One region of the Paenibacillus terrisolis genome, then DNA from elsewhere that is predicted to be linked to it. Evidence: riboswitches for the same ligand, from Rfam matches in the RefSeq annotation. Region 1 holds a riboswitch; the other holds the start of a gene.
What was found. A riboswitch is a leader RNA that binds a small molecule or an ion and turns the genes downstream of it on or off. The one in region 1 is predicted to bind S-adenosylmethionine.

Region 1 (10,132 bases):
ATTGCTTCTCTTGAATCTCTCGTCCGGGATGATCCGGCAGGCCCGGATAATAGACCGCGGCAATATCGCTTCGCCCGCTCAGCCAGTCCGCCAATTTCCGCGCGCTGATCTCGCTGTGGGCCATCCGCGCGCCGAGCGTTTTCATGCCTCGCATCAAGAGCCAGGAATCTTGCACGCCAAGGACGCTGCCGAGGCCGTTTTGCAAAAATTTCAGCTGCCGTCCGAGTGATTCGGTTCGGGCAACGGTCAGGCCAGCAATCACATCGCTGTGCCCGCCGAGAAATTTGGTTGCACTGTGAACGACGATGTCGACGCCAAGCTCAATCGGCCGCTGATAATACGGAGTCATAAACGTATTGTCCACAATGCTGAGCAGATCGTTTTCCCGTGCCCAAGCCGCAATCTCCGAGATATCGGTAATTTTCAGCGTCGGGTTCGACGGCGTTTCCATAAATACCGCTTTGGTATTGGACTTAACTGCGGCCTTTACTTCTTCGATGTTCGTCATGTCCACAAAGGTCGTTTCAATTCTCATCCGGCTTAAAATATTCGTCAGCAGCCGGTACGTGCCCCCGTAAACATCCTCGGTCACGATAACGTGATCCCCTGCCGAAAGCAGCATAAACGTTGTGGAAATCGCCGCCATTCCGCTCGGAAACGCAAATCCTCGCACGCCTCCTTCAAGCAGCGCGATATAATCCTCCAGCGCCTGGCGCGTCGGGTTGCCGGAACGGCTGTAATCGTATTGCGGCGGATTGAAAATATCGTGATGGTGGAACGTAGATGCCTGGTACAGCGGAACGCTGGACGCCCCCGTCGCGCTGTCCACCTCATTCCCAAAATGAATCAATTTGGTCTCGAATTTCTTCTCGTTGCGACTTGAATCAGCCTCATGCCGGCTTTGATTTGTAGCCTCACTCATGACCTTGTCCCCCTTCCACTTCCGCTTTCGCCGCTTCCAATGCCTGAGCCAAATCCGCAATCAGATCATCATGGTGCTCGATCCCTACCGAGAATCGCAGCAGGCGATCATCGACTCCAACCGCCTCGCGGATCTCCGCTGGTATGTCAGCGTGAGTCTGCACCGCCGGATAGGTCATCAGCGACTCCACCCCGCCTAAGCTTTCCGCAAAAGCGATCAGCTTCAAATGACGGAGAATCGGCTCTACATACCGCGCGTCGGTCACTTTGAACGAGAAAATCCCCGTGTTTCCGCTCGATTGTTTATTTTGAATCTCATAACCCGGATGTTCCGACAGCGCAGGATAAAAGACCTCGGCCACCTGCGGATGCTCCCTCAGATATTCCGCGATCTTCAGCGCATTGCTCTGATGGCGCTCCATGCGCAGGGCCAGCGTTTTCATTCCGCGCATAAGCTGGTAGCTGTCCGTTGGCCCCAGCACCGCTCCGATCGAATTATGCAAAATGCCGACTTCGGCGGAAAGCTCCGAGCCTTTGGTTACGATCAGGCCGGCCAGCACGTCGTTATGTCCGCCCAGATACTTGGTCGCGCTATGTACGACGATGTCCGCTCCAAGCTCAAGGGGCCGCTGAAAATACGGGGTTAGCAGCGTGTTGTCCACAATCGTGAGGAGTCCGTGCTTACGGGCCCACCTGGATACCGCCTCAATATCCGTGATCATCATCAAAGGGTTGGTTGGCGTTTCTATAATGACCGCTTTGGTATTTGGTTTACGCACGTTTTCCAAAGCGTCGAGATCGTTCGTATCCACATACGAAGCCGTAACGCCGTATTTGGACAAAATCCGTTCGATCAAACGGTAAGTTCCGCCGTATAAATCCAAAGAAACGATGAGATGGTCGCCCTGCGAAAACAGGGTGAATACCGTCTGCAAGGCAGCCATCCCGGAGCTACAGGCAAACCCTGCATCCCCCGATTCCAAAGCCGCGGCCGCATCTTCCAGCACTTTCCGGGTCGGGCTTTTCGTCCGGGCGTAGTCGAAACCGGTACTTTTGCCAAGCTGTGGATGCCGAAAAGCGGTAGCCTGATAAATCGGGTAGTTAACCGCTCCGGTCACCGGTTCTTCCACGGATCCGATTTGCGCCAAAATACTTTCAATGTGCCATTTTTTCTCCGCCACCTTATATCCCTCCAATGGATATCTTCAATTGATGATTAGATTTCGTATACAAACTCTGCCAGTTGATCGATGTCATACGGCGTTTCTTGATACACATAGTAATTGAGCCAATTGGAAAATAATAAGTTTGCGTGCCCGCGCCAGGTCGACAATGGCTTCCGGGACGGGTCGTCGTTCGGGAAGTAGTTGACCGGCAGATCGATGTCCAGTCCTTTTGACACGTCGCGGTCGTATTCCCATTTCAAAGAAAACGGATCATATTCGGAATGGCCGGTGACGAATATCTGTTTGCCGTCATTCGTCGCTACGAGGTAAACGCCGGCTTGCTCGGACTCCGCCAGGATTTGCAGCTCCGGCACCTTTTCAATGTCCTCGCGAACGATGTCGGTATGGCGGGAATGCGGGACTTGAAACACTTCGTCGAAGCCGCGAACCAGTTTTACATGCGGATTGTTCACGGTATGAGAAAATACGCCGAAGCATTTTTGAGCCAGCGGGATCTTGCGGACGCCATAGTGATAATACAAACCTGCTTGGGAAGCCCAACAAATATGCATCGTCGATGTCACATGCGTTTTGCTCCATTTGAAGATATCCTTAAGCTCTTCCCAGTAATTCACGTCTTCAAAATCCAATTGTTCCACGGGAGCCCCCGTGACAATCATGCCGTCAAAGCGGAGATCCCTGATTTCATCGAAGGTTTTATAAAACATCTCCAGGTGCTCGGCTGATGTATTTTTGGAGGTGTGGGAAATGGGATGAAGCAGGACAATTTCGAGCTGCAGCGCCGTATTTCCGAGCAGCCGCAAAATTTGCGTTTCCGTCGTCTCCTTGGTAGGCATCAGATTAAGAATAGCGATCCGCAAAGGACGGATATCCTGGTGATAGGCTCTACTCTCATCCATTACGAAAATATTCTCATTCGTCAGGATTTCTTTGGCCGGCAAATGATCCGGAACTTTAATCGGCATAAATTCTTCACTCCTTTGACGGTAATAAGCAATCCTATCGCTTGAAAAGAAGCCCTGAAAATCAAGAAAGACCTTTCTCGGTATGGAGAAAGGTCATCATAAATTTCCTGTATGCGCCTCTCTCATCTGTCAGAAAGCATGAAGCCGCTTAGGCTTTACGTTTCTGCAAGAATTAGCACCGCTGCGATTAAAAATCGCCGGTTGCCGGGTTTCATCGGGCTAGTCCCTCCACCTGCTCTTGATAAGATTTCGCTTTATTCGGTTGTTTTTTAAATCAGTAAGCCGAAATGCCTCGCGGCTCTTAAAATCACTTTAATGGATGATACCCATTTCCGTCAAGAACTTAGGATAAAAATCACATTTTCTTTTGCACCATGAAAGTTCGTCTTTACATATGATACTTTTGGGTTGAAACATTTCAGCTTGCAGCGTTATACTAGACAAGTGTTTTAAAGACCCATCCCAAAAGAGGTGAAACCGAGAATGGAAGGCGACCCGAGTCCGCAGTGCTTGACCCTGGCAAGACAATCGCATAGGAAAACGATCAGCAGGGAGCTCGCGGCAAGTCACGGGCACTTTCGTTTCCCGGTGTTTTAAATAAACGCCTTATTTTGGCGTCACCGAAAAACAGCTGATCTCTTTCCTGTGCTCCAACCAAAGAGCATACCCGGCTTATCCTAAGGTCCGGGGAAAGGGAGGGAAGGCTTATGAAAATTCGTCACGTGCAAGAAGGCGTATTCACACCGGTTGAGGATCTGGAGCTGACGACGGTTGCCCCGGAGGAGGGCTTCTATTGGATCGACGCGGACGTGGACGATTTGGCCCTGCTGCAGCCGATCTTCCAGCTGCATGATCTGGCTGTGGAGGACTGCCTGACCGAAGAGGAACAGCGTCCGAAAATCGAAACGTATGACAACCACTATTTCATTGTAGTTAACAGCATTCGCTATGACGACGAAGAAATTTTCCTCCGGTCGCTGAATATTTTTCTCGGCCGGCATTATATCATCACCGTTACGAAGCAAAAAATTAACGAGTTGCGCGCCGTAAAGCCCATTCTGTGGGAACAGGAAGTCAGCGAACCCGACCGGTTTTTGTACCTGCTGATCGACCTTGTGGTCGACAACTACTTCAGCGTCGGCGACCGGATCGAAGCGAAAATCGAGAAGCTTGAGGAGGATATCCTCATTCATACCAAACGTTCGCATCTGGGCGAAATCATTGGCCTCCGAAGCGAAATTCTGTGGCTGAAAAAGGTGCTCGGCCCGCAAAAAGAAGTCATCAACATTTTAAACAAAAAGGATTTGCGTTTGATCGACGATCAACTGCAAAAATACTTTAGCGATATTTACGAAAACGCCGTTAAGATTTCCGAAAACTTTGACACGTTCCGCGAACTCGTCGGCAACTTACGAGAAGCTTATCAGTCGGCAATCGCCAACCGGGCCAACGAAATCATGCGCGTGTTTACCGCTATCACAACGATATTTATTCCGCTTACGTTGATTACCGGACTGTATGGCATGAATTTCGACAATATGCCGGAGCTTCATACGAAATATGGTTATTTCGTTGTTTTGGGCATTATGATCGCGCTGGGCGCCGGCATGTTTTATCTGTTCCGCAAGCGGGATTGGATATGAAGGAAAAAGTGCGTTGAAGCGTTTGGCAATTCCGAGAAATACTTGAGCCTTCGATCGCTGTTGCCATCCAATTGTATGATTTATTAACACCAAGAGGGGTTACAATTGGATGGCAAAGGCGAACGCTATCGCTTCTGCGGCTTCAAATTTTCTCTCCATTGCCTGCTTCTCCGTACTTTTTGGGAAGGTAAGTAAACACCGACGCGGATTGAAATTCCGCGTCGGCTTTTTGATTATGAGCGAAAACTGCATAATTGCAGTTTTTTTGGCTCCCGAAGACTCATGAGCAGCAAAACCTGCAATGGTACAGTTTTTGGGACCGATATAGAGCCATTTGGAGTGAATCCCTTTGAAATAACTGCATTTTTGCAGTTATTCATTCAAGCAGCGTTAAGTTCCATGGAAAACATGCACTTTTGCAGTTATTTAACATTTAAGGTGATGATTCGACATCGCTGGAGAGCAGCCGGACTGACGCCGCATGTGGTCGACCGATTGGCTGTCCTGCAACGAAACACTGCGTGCGGTGCAGAAAAGGATACCGCCGCTCCCCCCATCCCAACACGCAGCGGGGAAGAACATAACTTTGCGGGCAATTGCTTCATGGCACCCGACCCTTATCATCTGAAAAGGCGGGCCAGAAGATTATCCTCTGGCCCGCCTTTTTGGGGTTACCCCGCTTGCTGCACGCTTTCACGGTGCCGGCGATAACGAATGCGAATGAGGCGAAGCCGTTCATACAGCAGGTCGAGAGTGCCGCCGCTCTCGGCTTCGTCACCGTAGACCCGCTGAAGCACGGGCTTAAGCAAAGTATCGCCTAACTCTTCGTATGCCTCCCAAACCGCGGATTGCTCGCCTTCCGGCATTTCTTCGAGCTCGGAATCAAGCAGTCCGTCAACATTGTAGCCTTCTTTCTCCAACTGCTCGAGCAGTTCCACCGCTTCGCGGCGTTCAATACCGGCTTTGGTGCAAATGTCAGCCACCTTCAAGCCCTCCGCAAGCGATTCAAGCACAGCCCGGCGGGCGCTGTATCGCTCCATTTCGTTGCGGTATTTGACTTCCTTCTGCTTGTACAGCCAGGAGCGGAACGTTTCCTCGTCAATTTCGCGCTCCACCCAATCCAGCGGGAAGCTGCCGGTTCTTTCGGCCGCTTTCGTGATTTCAAGCAGTTCGGCTCCGTATTCCTTCGCTTTGTTCTCTCCCACCCCCGGAAGCTCAAGCAGTTCCTCCACCGTCTGGGGCAGAAAAACACTGATCAGACGCAATAAGCGATTGGTGCCGATGAGATAAGGGGCTTTTCGTTCAGCCGATGCCTTTTTCCTGCGCCAAGCGCTCAGCTCCGTATATACCGGCTCGTTCTCATGAAGCTCGCTGTAGCAAATGAGCCTCTGAGCGGTCATCCCTCTGCCGCGAAGAGCCTCCTTCTCGTCCCAGATCCCTTCGATGACCGGCCGAAAGCCTTCCCCCAGCTTCACGGCAAGGCGGTGACGATATATGTGGAGCATCTCCGACCAGGAAGCGCCCTCATACCAGACATGCTCTTCCTCCCCTTCTCCGGTTGATTCATTCCAGCCCATACGCCAGACACCTTCTTCTTCTCCGATCCAGACTTGAGCGTCTTTCATCATCGCATCGTCGTCCTTTTTCTCCAAACTGTTCAAAAATACTACTCTCATGCCCTATTCGCCTCCTCTTTGCTTCAGTTACGAGTGAAAGATCAACGCCGCAAGACGCAAAAAAACACCTCTCCTGCCTAATAGCAAGAGAGGTGCTTCCTCCAGACGTATACTGTTACTCCTTATCATACCATATTTACCGAATCTGTCAATAAGAGTAAGCATAATTGCGGTATGCCGCTGCATGACGAGGGCGTTCGATCGATCATTTTCCCGTTCCCCCCCGTTTTCCGGTTATAATGGCATTAAGAGATTCAAATTTTAAGGGGGACTTATTCATGAATGATCTGCATTCCCATGTTGAGCTGGACTTCTTATCCGACAGCACGGAAAGCACCTCTACCCGTTTTGTGACCTTCATCGGCGGCTCGCTGAAACGGTTTGATTTGGCCGTGACCACGACAAACCGATTTTACGGTAAAAAGCTCGTTACCGATTTGCAAAGCGGCAAAACCGCCATCCTTGGAACGGATGATTTGGAGGAAGAGGGTTACCTCGAGCATATCTACAGCCTCAGTGAGGATGAGGCGGCGGAAATGCGCGTTTTTTTGGTTCAGGTCGTCGGAGAAGCTTACTTTACCGATTAATAGTTTCAATTTTTCCGGGGGCCGCCATTATTCCGTCTTAGGCCCGAAAAAAGCGAGCAAACCAAAGGAGATCAGCACCATCAGCCCCGCCCAAATCCAGGCAATTCTCACCTCGCCGGATTCTACCGCCATATAAATGGCAGTGGGAAGGGTTTGGGTTTTGCCCGGGATATTGCCTGCCAGCATCAGCGTTGCGCCGAATTCGCCCAGGGCCCTTGTGAACCCAAGCACTAAAGCGGTAAAAAGCGAGCGTTTGGCCAGCGGAACGGTTACCCAGATCAGGAGCTGCCATTCGGAAGCCCCCAGCGACCGCCCGGCGGCTTGCAAATCCCGGTCGATCGAAGCAAAGCCGGTTTTTGCCGATTGATAGGCGAGCGGGAAAGCGACGACCGCGGCGGCCAACACCGCGGCTCCCCACGTGAATACGATGGGAAAGCCGGAAACAAGCTCAAACAGCTTGCCAACGATGCTGCGCCGTCCGAAGATCATCAGCAAAACAAAGCCGACAACCGTCGGAGGCAGCACCATAGGAAGCATAAACAGTGTTTCAACCAGCAGTTTGCCGCGAAATCTTTTGCCCGTTAATTTCCAGGCTGCAAAACCGGCAATGACGAAGGCGATGATTCCCGAGAAGAAAGCAACCTTAAGCGACAACGCCACCGGCTGCCACATTTCACCGAAGGACACCATAACCTATTTGGCTGCGCCGGTAAACCCGTGCTTCAAAAAAACATCCTGGGCTTCCTGGCTTTGCAAATAATCAAGGAAAACCTTGGCTTGATCGGAATAAGAAGTTGCGGTTACGATTCCCCCGGGGTAAACAATGGGATCGTGGTCGGCTTCGTCCACCTGCAGGGCAACCTTGACCTTTGTTGATCCTTGCGCGTCGCTGAGATAGACAAATCCTGCATCCACATTGCCCGTTTCTACATAGGTCAGTACTTGAGTAACGTCTTTGGACAGGACCACTTTGGACTGCAGGCTTTCCCACAACTTCTCGTGATCCAAAGCTTGCTTGGTGTATTGTCCGGCCGGAACGACATCGGGATCGCCTACCGCAATCTTCTTGACGGCAGTCTCTTTAAGATCATCCAATGATTTGGGAACCAGCTGCGCGTCCGTAGGCACGATCAGGACAAGCTGATTTTGCAGAAGCGGCACGCTTTGATCCGCTTGAACAAGCCCTTCTTTGATCAGGGCGTCCATTTGTTTCTGGCCCGCCGAAAGGAACAAATCGGCAGGAGCTCCTTGCTCAATTTGCTTCTGCAGCGAACCGGAAGCGCCTAAATTGAACTGCAGCTTGATGCCCGGATGGCTTTGCTCAAATGCGGTTTGAAGCTCTTTGAGACTGTCTCCAAGACTTGCCGCCGCCGATACGGTCAGTGTCACCGGCTTCTCCGTCGTCTCGGCTGCCTCGTTGGTATTTGCCCCCGCGGATTGGTTGGCATTTGTATCGCTGCCGGCATTTACGTTTGCACTGGCATTTACGTTTGCTCCGGCATTCGTGTCGTTGTTCGCACCGCCGCAAGAAGTCAACAGGCCAAGCAGCAGGGCGATTACGGCTATTGCTCCCCATTTTCGCATGTACGGCAATCGGGTTGTCATGTTTGATTCCTCCTATCCTGGATATCATTTTCAATAAATTATATTATATTTAACTCTATTTGAATATAATTAGATATAATTGATTATAATTAATTTTTCATGGGAGGCCCTATGAACGAAGTTTCCTATACGACCGAGGAAGTCGCCAAGCTGCTGAAAATATCCAAGTTAACCGTTTACGACCTGATCAAAAAGGGCGAGTTGCCCGCTTATCGGGTCGGCAAACAAATGCGGATTGACGCTCCCGATCTGGAATTATACAAGCAGAGAGCAAAAAGCGGAACTGCGCAGCCGCGGCTGAACACGCTCAAAAACACGCCGGAGAATCTCATTTCTCCTGCTTCCGTAAACGAATATACTGCTGACCATACTCATTTACCGAAAACGCTGGTGATCACGGGACAAGATCACAGCCTGGAGCTGCTGTCCCGCCATTTTGAACGAACGGCTCGGGCTTACCGTCCGCTCCGCTCGTATGAAGGCAGTCTCAACAGCCTGATCTCCATGTACCGCGGAGAAAGCGATATCGTCAGCACGCATTTGCTCGACGGAGATACCGGTGAGTATAATCTTCCTTATATCAACCGGATTTTGACCGGCCATTCGTATACGGTTGTCAATCTGGTGCAGCGCACCGCCGGCCTGTACGTCCGCTACGGCAATCCCAAACAGTTCAAAACATGGAGCGATCTCGGCGCAAACGGAATCAAGCTCGTCAACCGGGAAAAGGGTTCCGGCGCCCGGGTTCTGCTGGATGAACAGCTCAGATTACACGGGATGAAGCGGGACCAAATCGAAGGATACGAAAACGAAGAAACAACTCATATGGGGGTTGCCGGTATCATAGCGTCAGGAAAAGCCGATGTGGGGATCGGGATCGAAAACGCACTCTCTTTGATCGGCAACGTCGACTTCATCCCGTTGATCACCGAAAGAGTCGACTTGGTTGTTCTGAACAAGCCGCAAAACCGGGAATGGATAAACCTGCTGCTCCAAACGCTGCAATCCGCCGAATTTCGTCAGGAGCTTTCCGCTATTCGCGGCTATGACCTGTCGTTGACCGGGAAAATTATGTATCAAATCTAAACGAAAAATGGCTGCCGAGTGCATACCCGGTCAGCCATTTTTTTATGTTCACTTCGAGTTACGGAGTCGCGGCAAGTCCCATCCATGCGCTCATGCTTGCCATTTCGAGCTCGTCAAACTTGGAAACGACAAGCGCCGAGTTCATTTCGAACCGGCAGGTGTCCAATCCGCATTCCAGCTCCACGTCGCAGCGGATTTCGGCCAGCTGCCGCGACAGCTTCAGCATGTCCAGATCCGACTCGATTTTGGAACGGATCGATTTCGACAAAGCTTCCAGATTCGCCAAAATCCCTTCGACCGAGCCGTATTCCTGAACCAGCTTCATAGCGGTTTTCTCGCCGATCCCCCGGACTCCGGGGTAGTTGTCGCTCGTATCGCCCATGAGGCCTTTGAGGTCGACGATCTGACTTGGGGTCAGTTGCTTCTCCTCCATCAGCGATTCCGGCGTATATACCATATAGT
Region 2 (10,132 bases), on a different contig from region 1:
TCGCTGTTCGATAATTTCTGGTCCGGGGTCGGCGGATTTCTGGGGGCCATTAAAAACATCGTTTTGGCCATAGCTACCGTTCCGTTTATTTTGTTTTATCTTCTTAAGGACGGCAAAAAATTGCCGAAATTCTTCCTTCGATTCGTTCCGGTTCGCTTCCGCGAGCAAACGCATGGCGTTATGACGGAAATGAACGGGCAAATCAGCTCCTACATCCGCGGGCAGATCATCGTCAGCTTCTGCATCGGCATCCTGCTGTACATCGGCTACTTGATCATCGGCCTCGACTACTCGCTGGTGTTGGCCATTATCGCTTCATTCACCAGCATCGTTCCTTATCTGGGACCGGCTATCGCGATTACGCCGGCGCTTGTGATCGCCATTGTCACTTCACCGGTGATGCTGCTCAAACTGGTTATTGTTTGGACGGTCGTGCAGCTTATCGAAGGCAAATTCATCTCCCCCCAAATCATGGGGAAAACGCTGCGAATCCATCCGATTACCATTATTTTCGTCATCCTAACGGCAGGCAATCTGTTTGGCATCGTAGGCATTATCCTGGCCGTGCCGGGGTACGCCGTGTTTAAAGTCGTCGTCACGCATCTGTTCGGCTGGTTCGAACGGCGTTCGCGGTTGTATGAAGAAGCCGGGGAAGCGCTGACCACCGACACCGAGGATAACAAAGACCCAGAAGCGGCTAAGGAATGATTTGGGACTAACCCCCATATTATAATAAGTAGGTTTTCATTCAAAGCGCGCAAAAAGGCCATCTCTCCTTCACGGAAAGATGGCCTCTGCTTCATCGGTATAACGCTCCGGTGCCGGCTGCTTTGGAGTTCAGTCGCAAACCTGCGGCTGCCCCTCTTCATCCTTCATGCGGAACGACTGGCCGCATCCGCAGGTAGCGACGGCGTTCGGATTGTGGATGGTGAACCCGCCGCTCATCCCGGACTCCTGAAAATCGATCTCGAGACCGTTCAAATAACGGATGCTTTCTTTCTCCACTACGACTTTGAGACCTTTGACATCCATATAGACATCCTTGTCGCTTTCCTCATTGTCGAGCCCCATGTTATAAGAAAAACCGCTGCACCCGCCGGGATTGACGCCCAAACGCAGGAACATGTCCGGAGCTTCTTCTCCGGCCAACATATGTTGAATTCGCGCCAAAGCGCTGTCGCTAATGTTAATCATGATTTCACCCTCCTTATTCGTTAAAAACAAGCGGGCTTTGTTCGAGCCGACTTTTAAGACTTCAATAAAATTATACTCCACATCTGCAATTCCCTCAAGAAATGTGATTTTTATTGCTGCAATAACGCTCTCTTTCCAGTAAGCATTATTGCCCCGCAAGATTAGGAGGTTTATAATAGGATCATTGACTTGGAAACGGAGGTATTGTCATGATTACAACGGTTACTCCATATACGGATACGAAAATGGCCGAAATTGCCGAAAAAGTCCGCAAGGGCGAAAGACTTAGCCTGGAAGACGGCGTTTATTTATATGAAAGCGACGATATATTGACGATTGGCCAACTTGCCAACGAGGTGAATTTGCGCAAAAACGGTAAAAAGGTCTATTTTATCGAAAATATGAGCCTTTATTTTACGAATGTGTGCGAATCGTACTGCGCGTTTTGCAATTTCCGTAAGGATCAAGGCGAAGAAGGCTCTTATACGCTGTCCGGCGAGGAAATGATTCGCTATGTTGAGCAGCATATCAATCCCGATGTCCGCGAATTTCATATCGTCGGCGGGCATAATAACCATGTTCCGTTTCAATATTATGTGGATTCGCTCAAGGCGCTGAATGAACGTTTCCCTGAAGTTACGCTTAAAGCGTACACGGCCGCGGAAATTGAGTTCTTTACCCGGCTCAGCGGCCTCAGCACGAAGGACGTCCTTGTAAAGCTGCAGCAAGCGGGTCTTCAATCGCTGACCGGCGGGGGAGCGGAAATTTTATCCGATCAATACCGCGAGAAAATGAAGGTATCCAAGGCCAATGTCGATCAATATCTCGACGTGCACCGGACGGCGCATCAGCTTGGCATGAAAACTCATACAACCATGCTGTACGGCTCGATCGAAACCCATGAGGACCGGATTCGCCACATGATACAAATTCGCGAACTTCAGGATGAGACCGGCGGTTTTATGGTGTTCATCCCGCTATCCATGCAGCCCCGCAACAAAAACGCGGGAATTATGCGGCGCAACTCGGCTTTCGAGGATCTCAAGACGATTGCGATCAGCCGCCTGATGCTGGATAATATCCAGCATATCAAAGCGTACTTCATCAACATCGGTGTACAGCTGACTCAAATGGCTTTGACTTTTGGAGCATCCGACGTTCACGGCACGATTTTGCGCGAGCAAATCAGCCATGCGGCCGGCGCGTTGACGCCGGAAGGCATCACCCGGAAGGAACTGGTCTGGCTGATCAAAGGCGCCGGACGAATCCCGGTTGAACGGGACACGTTCTATAATGAAATCAAGGTTTATGAATAAGGTGTCCAAAGCATTTTAAATTTAGATATTTTGTAATATAATGAATCAAGAAAGGAGTTGAATACAATGAGTGAACATGTACAAGATAAATTGTATGACGAAGTTTTGGAAGTACTCGATAAATTGCGCCCTTTCCTGCAACGCGACGGCGGCGACGTTGAATTGGTAGACGTTGAGGACGGCATCGTTAAGCTGAAATTGATGGGTGCTTGCGGAAGCTGCCCAAGCTCCACAATTACCCTCAAAGCGGGGATCGAACGCGCATTGTTCGAAGAAGTGGAAGGCGTGGAAGAGGTTATCCAAGTATTCTAAGGTTTTCCCGGCCTTTAACGGACTTTTTCTCATTTCCCGAAGAAGCTCCGCAATTAAAAAGCTCGGTCCTCCGGCGTTGCCGGCAAGGGCCGAGTTTTTGTTTTCCAAGGGGATTAAATTGGTTTAATCCACGGACGAATCGGATCCAGTCCGCCGGAGATGTCCATAATATTGCCCGTAATGAAGTCGGAATCCGGATGGCATAGAAACGCGATAACCCGGGCGATATCCTCGCCGCTGCCGGGACGTCCCAAAGGGGTCTGCCCATCCCGGATTTCCCGGGCCTCCCGAATCGACTTTTCCTTATTGCCGCCCCGGATATCTCCGGGACATACCATATTGACAGTAATGCCGTAAGAAGCTTCCTCCACGGCCAGCGTTTTCGTAAACGAGACAAGCCCTGTCTTGGCAGCCGCGTATACCGCGCGGTGAGGCCATGAACGGGACTCGGAAGCGTGGCCGAAACCAAAGTGGATGATACGCCCCCAGCCCTTCTCCCGCATGCCGTGAAGCACGAGATGATCCAGCAAAATGGTTCCGACCAAGTTCCCCTCGATCATCCCCAAAATTTCGTTCTGGCTGTAGTCGGCAAACAGCCGGCGCTCCCGGATAAACGGTCCTGCGTTGTTCACGAGAATGTCGATCGTGCCCAGGTTATCGGCAACCTGCGAGGCCAGCGTCTCGATCTGCTCCCGCCGGGAAACATCGGCCTGCACCGCAATGCAGCGCACACCCATCCGCTCAATGGCGGAGCGAAGGGAGAATGCTTCGGATTCGCTATGTACGTAATTCAGCGCAATATCATAGCCTTGCTCGGCCAGCGTCAACGCCGTTTTTTTGCCCAAGCCGGTTGCGCTCCCCGTAATTAGGGCGACTTTTCCCAACAATGTCCTTCTCCTCCTCCAATATAGCTTAGTTTCCAGTATAAAAGATTTGGACGATTGTCACAAACGGGAAGTCCACTCCATAAAAAAACTACTCAAGCAAAAGCATTGAGTAATTTCTTGTATTAAGGCGAATGTACCGTTTACATAGAAAAATCCCGCCCCATGCAAGGAGCGGGATTGCTGTACGATACGTCCAGCCGGTTTAGAATACCGGAACCAATGCGCCTTTGTACGTGTCATTGATGAAAGTTCTGACATCGTCCGAAGTCAGCGCTTTGGCCAGCTTTTGGATGGCGTCGGAATCTTTGTTGTCGGGACGGGCAACCAGGATGTTGGTGTAAGGCGAATCTTTATCTTCGATGAACAGAGCGTCTTTGGTCGGATTCAGATTGGCTTCCAGCGCATAGTTCGTGTTGATCAGCGCCAGATCGACTTCGTCCAATTGGCGTGGCAGCATGGCTGCGTCAACTTCGATGATCTTCAGGTTTTTCGGATTTTCCGTAATGTCGGCTTTCGTAGCTTCGATACCGGCATCCGGGTTCAGCGTAAGCAGGCCTTGCTTTTGAAGCAGCAGCAGAGCCCGTCCGCCGTTGGTCGCGTCGTTCGGAATCGCAACTTTTGCACCGTCCGGAATTTCGTCCGCGGATTTGTATTTCTTGGAATAAGCGCCAAACGGTTCAACATGAACGCCTACGACCGAAACAAGGTCGAAATTGTTCTTTTTATTTTGATCGTCGAGATAAGGCTGATGTTGGAAGTAGTTCGCGTCCAGCTCTTTTTCATACAGTTGAACGTTCGGCTGTACATAATCCGTAAATTCCTTGACTTCAAGGTCGATGCCTTCCTCTTTGAGCTTAGGTGCAATGAACCGCAAAATGTCCGCATGCGGCACAGTCGCGCCAACAACCAATTTAACCGGCTTGGCGGTATTTTCCGTCGTTGCCTGATTGTCGTTGCCGGCAGCAGCCGTTGAGTTGCCCTCCGAAGCATTGTTTTTGGCGTTATTGTTTCCGCAAGCGGCAAGCACCAAAATAAGTACGAGAGTTAACAAAGATAATGTCCATTTTTTCATAACAGCATGACCTCCTAAAAGTTTTTTTATAGTGGAGAAAACGAAATGTTCCTGAAGAAGCGAAGCGTTCGCCTTTGTCCCCGAAATTTCCACAACTAAATTTATTCAAGGAATTTGGGGGCAACAGCGATCGAAGGTCATTTCGTATTCGAAGCCCCCTTATTTCCGGGTAAAGCGGATAACCAGCCGGTCACCCAGCATTTGCAGCAGCTGCACGAGCACAACCATAAAAATGACCGAGATAATCATGATTTCCGTCTCGTAGCGGTAGTAGCCGTAGCGGATGGCCAAATCGCCGAGTCCGCCGCCGCCGACCATCCCCGACATCGCCGTATAGGATACCAGTGTAACTACGGTAATCGTCATACCCGCGATTAAGCCGGGCATGGATTCGGGCAGCAGCACCTTGCGGATGACCTGCAAGGAAGAAGCGCCCATCGCTTGGGATGCTTCAATTACGCCGCGATCAACCTCGCGAAGCGCCGTTTCCACGAGCCGGGCGAAGAAAGGCGCGGCGCCAATGACGAGCGGCGGGATCGTGCCTTCCACTCCGGTGGAGACTCCCATAATTGCCCGGGTCACCGGGATCAGCGCAACGATCAGGATGATGAACGGCACGGATCTGAGAATATTCACTATTAGAGATAATAACCTGTAAACCCATCCCAATACCCAGGTATTAGAACGCGAGAATGTGTAAAGCAAGACGCCAAGCGGAAGTCCGATCACAAAAGTGAACAACGCGGCAAATCCAATCATCCGCAGCGTATCCAACGTGGCCTGGCCCATCTCAGCCCAATCGATTCCGGAAAAATCCATTACCTGATCACCTCCACATCAAGATCCCGCGCTTTGAGCAATGCCAGCGTGTTATCGACGTCCGCGTCGGCGCCTTCGAAGGAAACGGTCAACTGGCCGTAAGGAACATCCTTGATCGTAGAAATCGTCCCCTGAAGAATAGCGAAGTTGACTCCGGTTTCCCGTACGACTTGGGATAATACCGATTCATACGTCTTGACACCAAGAAACGTAATTCGCACAAGGTGCTTCCATTCCGGACGCGATACCGACAATGCCTGTGAAAATCCTTCTTCCCCGGATGGATCCCGGTTTATGAATTCCCTAGTGACCTCATGTTTCGGCTTGAGGAACACCTCCGTGACCGGCCCTTGCTCCACAATACCGCCTTGATGAATCACGGCGACGCGGTCGCAGATGCTTTGGATCACGTGCATTTCGTGCGTGATGAGCAAAATCGTCAATTGAAACTTGCGATTGATATCGAGCAGCAGTTTCAGGATGGAATCGGTCGTCTGCGGATCCAGTGCCGAGGTTGCCTCGTCGCAGAGCAGAACATCCGGATCGCTGGCCAGCGCCCGGGCGATGCCGACCCGCTGTTTTTGTCCTCCCGACAACTGGGCGGGAAACTTATGGCGGTGTTCCTCCAGACCGACCAAAGCAAGCAAGCTGTTTACTTTTTCGGCGATAGCCGCCTTCGGTGTTCCGATCAGCGTAAGCGGAAAAGCGATATTGTCGTACACATTGGCCGACGACAGCAGATTAAAGTGCTGGAAAATCATCCCGATCTTGCGCCGCCGCTGCTGCAGCTCTCTTTTGCCAAGCTTCGTCAGCTCGACGCCGCCTACCCAAACTTCGCCCTCAGTGGGACGTTCAAGCAAGTTGATGCAGCGGATAAGCGTGCTTTTTCCGGCCCCGGAGTGACCGATCACCCCGAAGATTTCCCCTTTTTCCACCGTCAGATTCAGCCCGGACAATGCGGTCGTTGACGTCTTTTTGCCGCCGTATGTCTTGGTGAGCTGTTTGAGTTCAATCAATCCGACTAGCCTCCCATGACTCGTAAGAGCCGAATTTTCTGCATTTTTCCAAAAAAATAAAGAGCCCCTTCACAGATTCAAAGGGCTCTCTTTTTGTAAAGACAAAACCTTCTCATCTGCCAAAACCGGCCGCTTCACGCGCACTCGGTTTTGAAGGAATTAGCACCATGTCATTTGTCATGTCCCGCAGGTTATCAAAACCAACGTCATGATCAAATCGGTTGCTGGGCTTCATCGGGCCTTTCCCTCCGCCTCTCTCGATAAGAAAATATGCAGTTATATGAATTTCAATTTCATGATGTTTTTGATATGTTTTAGAGTATAGAAGCTTTCATGGGTTTTGTCAAAGAAAAAAATTGTCATCAACATTTCAGGCTTTGGCAGCTTTGACGATAATTTAATTTGTAAAATGACTGAGCAAATAAAGCAGCGGAGTGAAACGTTCCTTCGATCGCTGTTGCTCAAGACCCGGAAGTTTATATAAGGGAATAAAAGGGCGTTATTGGGGCGATCCCCCTCGTTTGGCATAAAATAGAGGACAGAAAGGGCGCTATTTTCTCGAATCGCCGGGAAATCGCCGCTTTTTGCAACGTTTTCTGGAAAATAAGACCCATTAATTCCCTTATTGCGGAGTAACACGCCGGAATCCGGAAAATAAGGCCCTAAATGGTCGCTATTTTTTGGGGCAGCATTAGCCATGGGGCAGTAAATTAGCCATGGGGCAGTAAATTAGCCATGGGGCACAGTTAGCGATGAGTTACTGTTGGCGATGAACTCCCCCTTGCCATTAAGCAACGGGCCCCTAACCATACAGGTACCGTCGGAAGGCGAACCGCGTTATTTCCCGGTCGATCTACGAGTTTGACTTAACCAGCTTCTTCCAACGCTGATTGGTGTACTGGAACACCGTCAAAAAGGTCTCGCAAACCATATCATACCCATGCTGCAAATCGCGGATATGCCGATCCAAATCCTCCAGTTCGATCGTCCCGAACAGCGCTTGGTGCCGCTGCCACAAGTCATCCTTCATTTCCGAATTCATGTAGTGGATTTCCGTATTCCGGCGGCTGCGCAGAACGCCAAGCGCCTCCCGGTATTTCTCCTTGATGGACACCAGCTTCGAACCCAGATCCGGGTGCACCTTCCAATAAGAAAACTGGCGAAGTACGGTGAAATAGGAGAAACGAGCCTTCACCTTGGAGGTTTTCAGATCGTACAGCTCATTCAGCACCGTCCCGAGTTTATCAAGCGCAGAGAACACCCGAATGAATCCGTCCTTGTAGAAAAAGACATATCTTGCATAGTTCTCCCGTTCAGCCGGATCCATCTTATCGACGGAATCGGTATGCACCTTTTTCCGGAAAAACGCCGCCGCAAACAGACACTGCTCCAGTTCGTCCAAAGACGAAATCAGACCGTGGGTCCATATCTCCAATTTGCGAAAATCATGCGAGGGATCCTGATGCAGCTCCATTTCCTTCTGCAACAGCTTGGCGGTTGTTGCCATCGCTTCCATCGTATCGGCCAGACGGCCATCATTTTGTCTCGGCGGTTCGCCTAGTAAGCTTCGCAGCATATCATCTTCCTCGCTTTATCCAAAGTAAGATTTCCAGCGCTGATCAACCAGCGACGCAATATCTTCCCGCGGGAACAATTCATCCGGATACCCCGGCTTCATCCGGGCGTCGATGACAATCGGCAGACCGTATGCCAGGTGATGCTGACACACATCCGCAGCGGCGTAAATATCGTCGGCCGGATTAAAGCGGGTAAACACCGTCCACAAAAAAGCGGTCTGATCCTTCGTGGCCGCATCGGCATCGTCAGCCAAAATGACCAGCGGCCAAGATGTTCCGCGTTCCCGCAGTCTTCCCAATAATCGCTGCGGCAATTCAGGCTCGTCCTTATAGGAAGCGCCCGAAACGACCAGGCAACCGTCATGGAACGCCCGAATACGGTCGATTTCGGCCAGATCGCCTTCTTCATAAGCCTTCGGCAACTCGCGAACCGGATCCCCAACGCCGATCAGAATCGCCTTGCTGCCATGATTGAGCTTATGCCCTGTATAATCCAGCGTATCATGCGAAGTATTGTTCAGAATGAACAGGTCGGTTTGCGGATTAAAACGCTCCAGCACCGTTTTGAGCAGGAGCCGGAAGTCCGCCAGATCGAGGGGCTTGTCCGTCAGCATCAGGAATTTGGTCAGCGACAGCTGGCCTTCGCCCAAAATCCGGAAAGCGGAAACCAGCGCTTCGCGGGAATAGCTCTCACGGACTACTGCGGAACTAAGCGCATGGAAGCCGCTTTCCGCGTAGGTCCATAACGATTTCACGTTAGGCATGACGATCGGAAAAGCGGGGGACAGCAGCTTTTGCAGAAAATCCCCGAGATAATAGTCCTCTTGACGCGGTTTCCCAACGATCGTCGCCGGGTAAATCGCATCCTTCCGATGCCACATATGATTAACGTGCAGCACCGGAAAATCATGCTGCAGGGAATAATAGCCGAAATGGTCGCCGAACGGGCCTTCCAAACGGCGTTCATGCGGCGGAACCAGCCCGGTGATGGCAAATTCCGATTCTGCCGGAATCCGGTGTCCGCCAAGCGGATTCTCCGCCATCGGGAGCTTTTCACCAAGAATAAAAGAAGCGACCAGCAGCTCCGACAAATGCTCGGGCACCGGTGAAATCGCGGAGGCGATCATTGCGGGAGGGCCGCCGAGAAATACCGATACCGGCAGCGGTTCGCCGCGTTTTTCCGCTTCGTGATAATGAAAGCCGCCGCCCTTTTGAATCTGCCAATGCACGCCGGTCGTCTGATCGTCATACAGCTGGATCCGGTACATCCCCAGATTATTTTCCTTCGGCTGCAGCGGATTTTCCGTATACACCAGCGGAAGCGTGATAAAGGGGCCGCCATCCTCCTGCCAACTTGTCACCTTCGGCAAATCCCGCAAAGGCGCATCGGTCTTGCAGACTTGCAAAATCGGGGCGTCGCTTTTCGAGACGGTTTTCATCCCGACCTTGAGCACGTCCCAAATCAAGCCGCGTTCGTTCCATACCGCCTTCGGCGTAGGAGGGAGCAGCTTGTGCATCGCCTCCACCAGTCCGTTCGCGAGCTGCTCGGGCCGCGTCCCGAACGCCATTTCCACGCGGCGGATCGTGCCGAACAAATTCGTAGCGACCGGAAAAGGCGTACCTTTCACATTGGTGAATAACAGCGCCGGGCCGCCTTCTTCAATAACTCTCCGGTGAATCTCGGCGAGCTCCAAATAAGGGTCGACGGGCGCTTCGATGATGGCGAGCTGCTTTTCTTTTTTCAGGGCATCGATCCACTGCCGCAAATTTTTATAACTCATTTTTATATTCCTCCTAAAAACCGGGACCTTTAAGCCGTACACGTACCAAGCTCAACCCGGCTCACGCCAACAATTAGGGCTTCACCTCAAAAGTATAACGTTTCAGGAAGCGTTCCGGCCTGGCATCAATCTACAGATTCATGACAATCCTTGCTGAG

Region 2: it holds a riboswitch for S-adenosylmethionine, as region 1 does, so the genes downstream of both, ACI48K_RS11810 (methionine ABC transporter ATP-binding protein) here and metA (homoserine O-acetyltransferase MetA) in region 1, are expected to answer to the same signal.

What each region holds. Positions count from the first base shown of each region.
Region 1 is NZ_JBKFGG010000047.1:12,191-22,322, reverse strand. It holds gene ACI48K_RS24045 (trans-sulfuration enzyme family protein) at 1-922, opposite strand, end outside; gene ACI48K_RS24040 (aminotransferase class I/II-fold pyridoxal phosphate-dependent enzyme) at 915-2,102, opposite strand; gene metA (homoserine O-acetyltransferase MetA) at 2,138-3,073, opposite strand; SAM riboswitch class I at 3,193-3,321, opposite strand; gene corA (magnesium/cobalt transporter CorA) at 3,781-4,716, shown strand; gene ACI48K_RS24025 (HRDC domain-containing protein) at 5,388-6,392, opposite strand; gene ACI48K_RS24020 (DUF3055 domain-containing protein) at 6,671-6,979, shown strand; gene modB (molybdate ABC transporter permease subunit) at 7,007-7,651, opposite strand; gene modA (molybdate ABC transporter substrate-binding protein) at 7,673-8,584, opposite strand; gene ACI48K_RS24005 (substrate-binding domain-containing protein) at 8,696-9,670, shown strand; gene ACI48K_RS24000 (5'-3' exonuclease) at 9,729-10,132, opposite strand, start outside.
Region 2 is NZ_JBKFGG010000010.1:25,975-36,106, forward strand. It holds gene ACI48K_RS11775 (AI-2E family transporter) at 1-708, shown strand, start outside; gene ACI48K_RS11780 (HesB/IscA family protein) at 838-1,194, opposite strand; gene mqnE (aminofutalosine synthase MqnE) at 1,404-2,510, shown strand; gene ACI48K_RS11790 (NifU family protein) at 2,577-2,822, shown strand; gene ACI48K_RS11795 (SDR family oxidoreductase) at 2,936-3,709, opposite strand; gene ACI48K_RS11800 (MetQ/NlpA family ABC transporter substrate-binding protein) at 3,912-4,781, opposite strand; gene ACI48K_RS11805 (methionine ABC transporter permease) at 4,941-5,600, opposite strand; gene ACI48K_RS11810 (methionine ABC transporter ATP-binding protein) at 5,600-6,616, opposite strand; SAM riboswitch class I at 6,726-6,883, opposite strand; gene ACI48K_RS11815 (hypothetical protein) at 6,893-7,315, opposite strand; gene ACI48K_RS11820 (Cthe_2314 family HEPN domain-containing protein) at 7,470-8,192, opposite strand; gene ACI48K_RS11825 (UbiD family decarboxylase) at 8,208-9,974, opposite strand; gene ACI48K_RS11830 (COX15/CtaA family protein) at 10,100-10,132, opposite strand, start outside.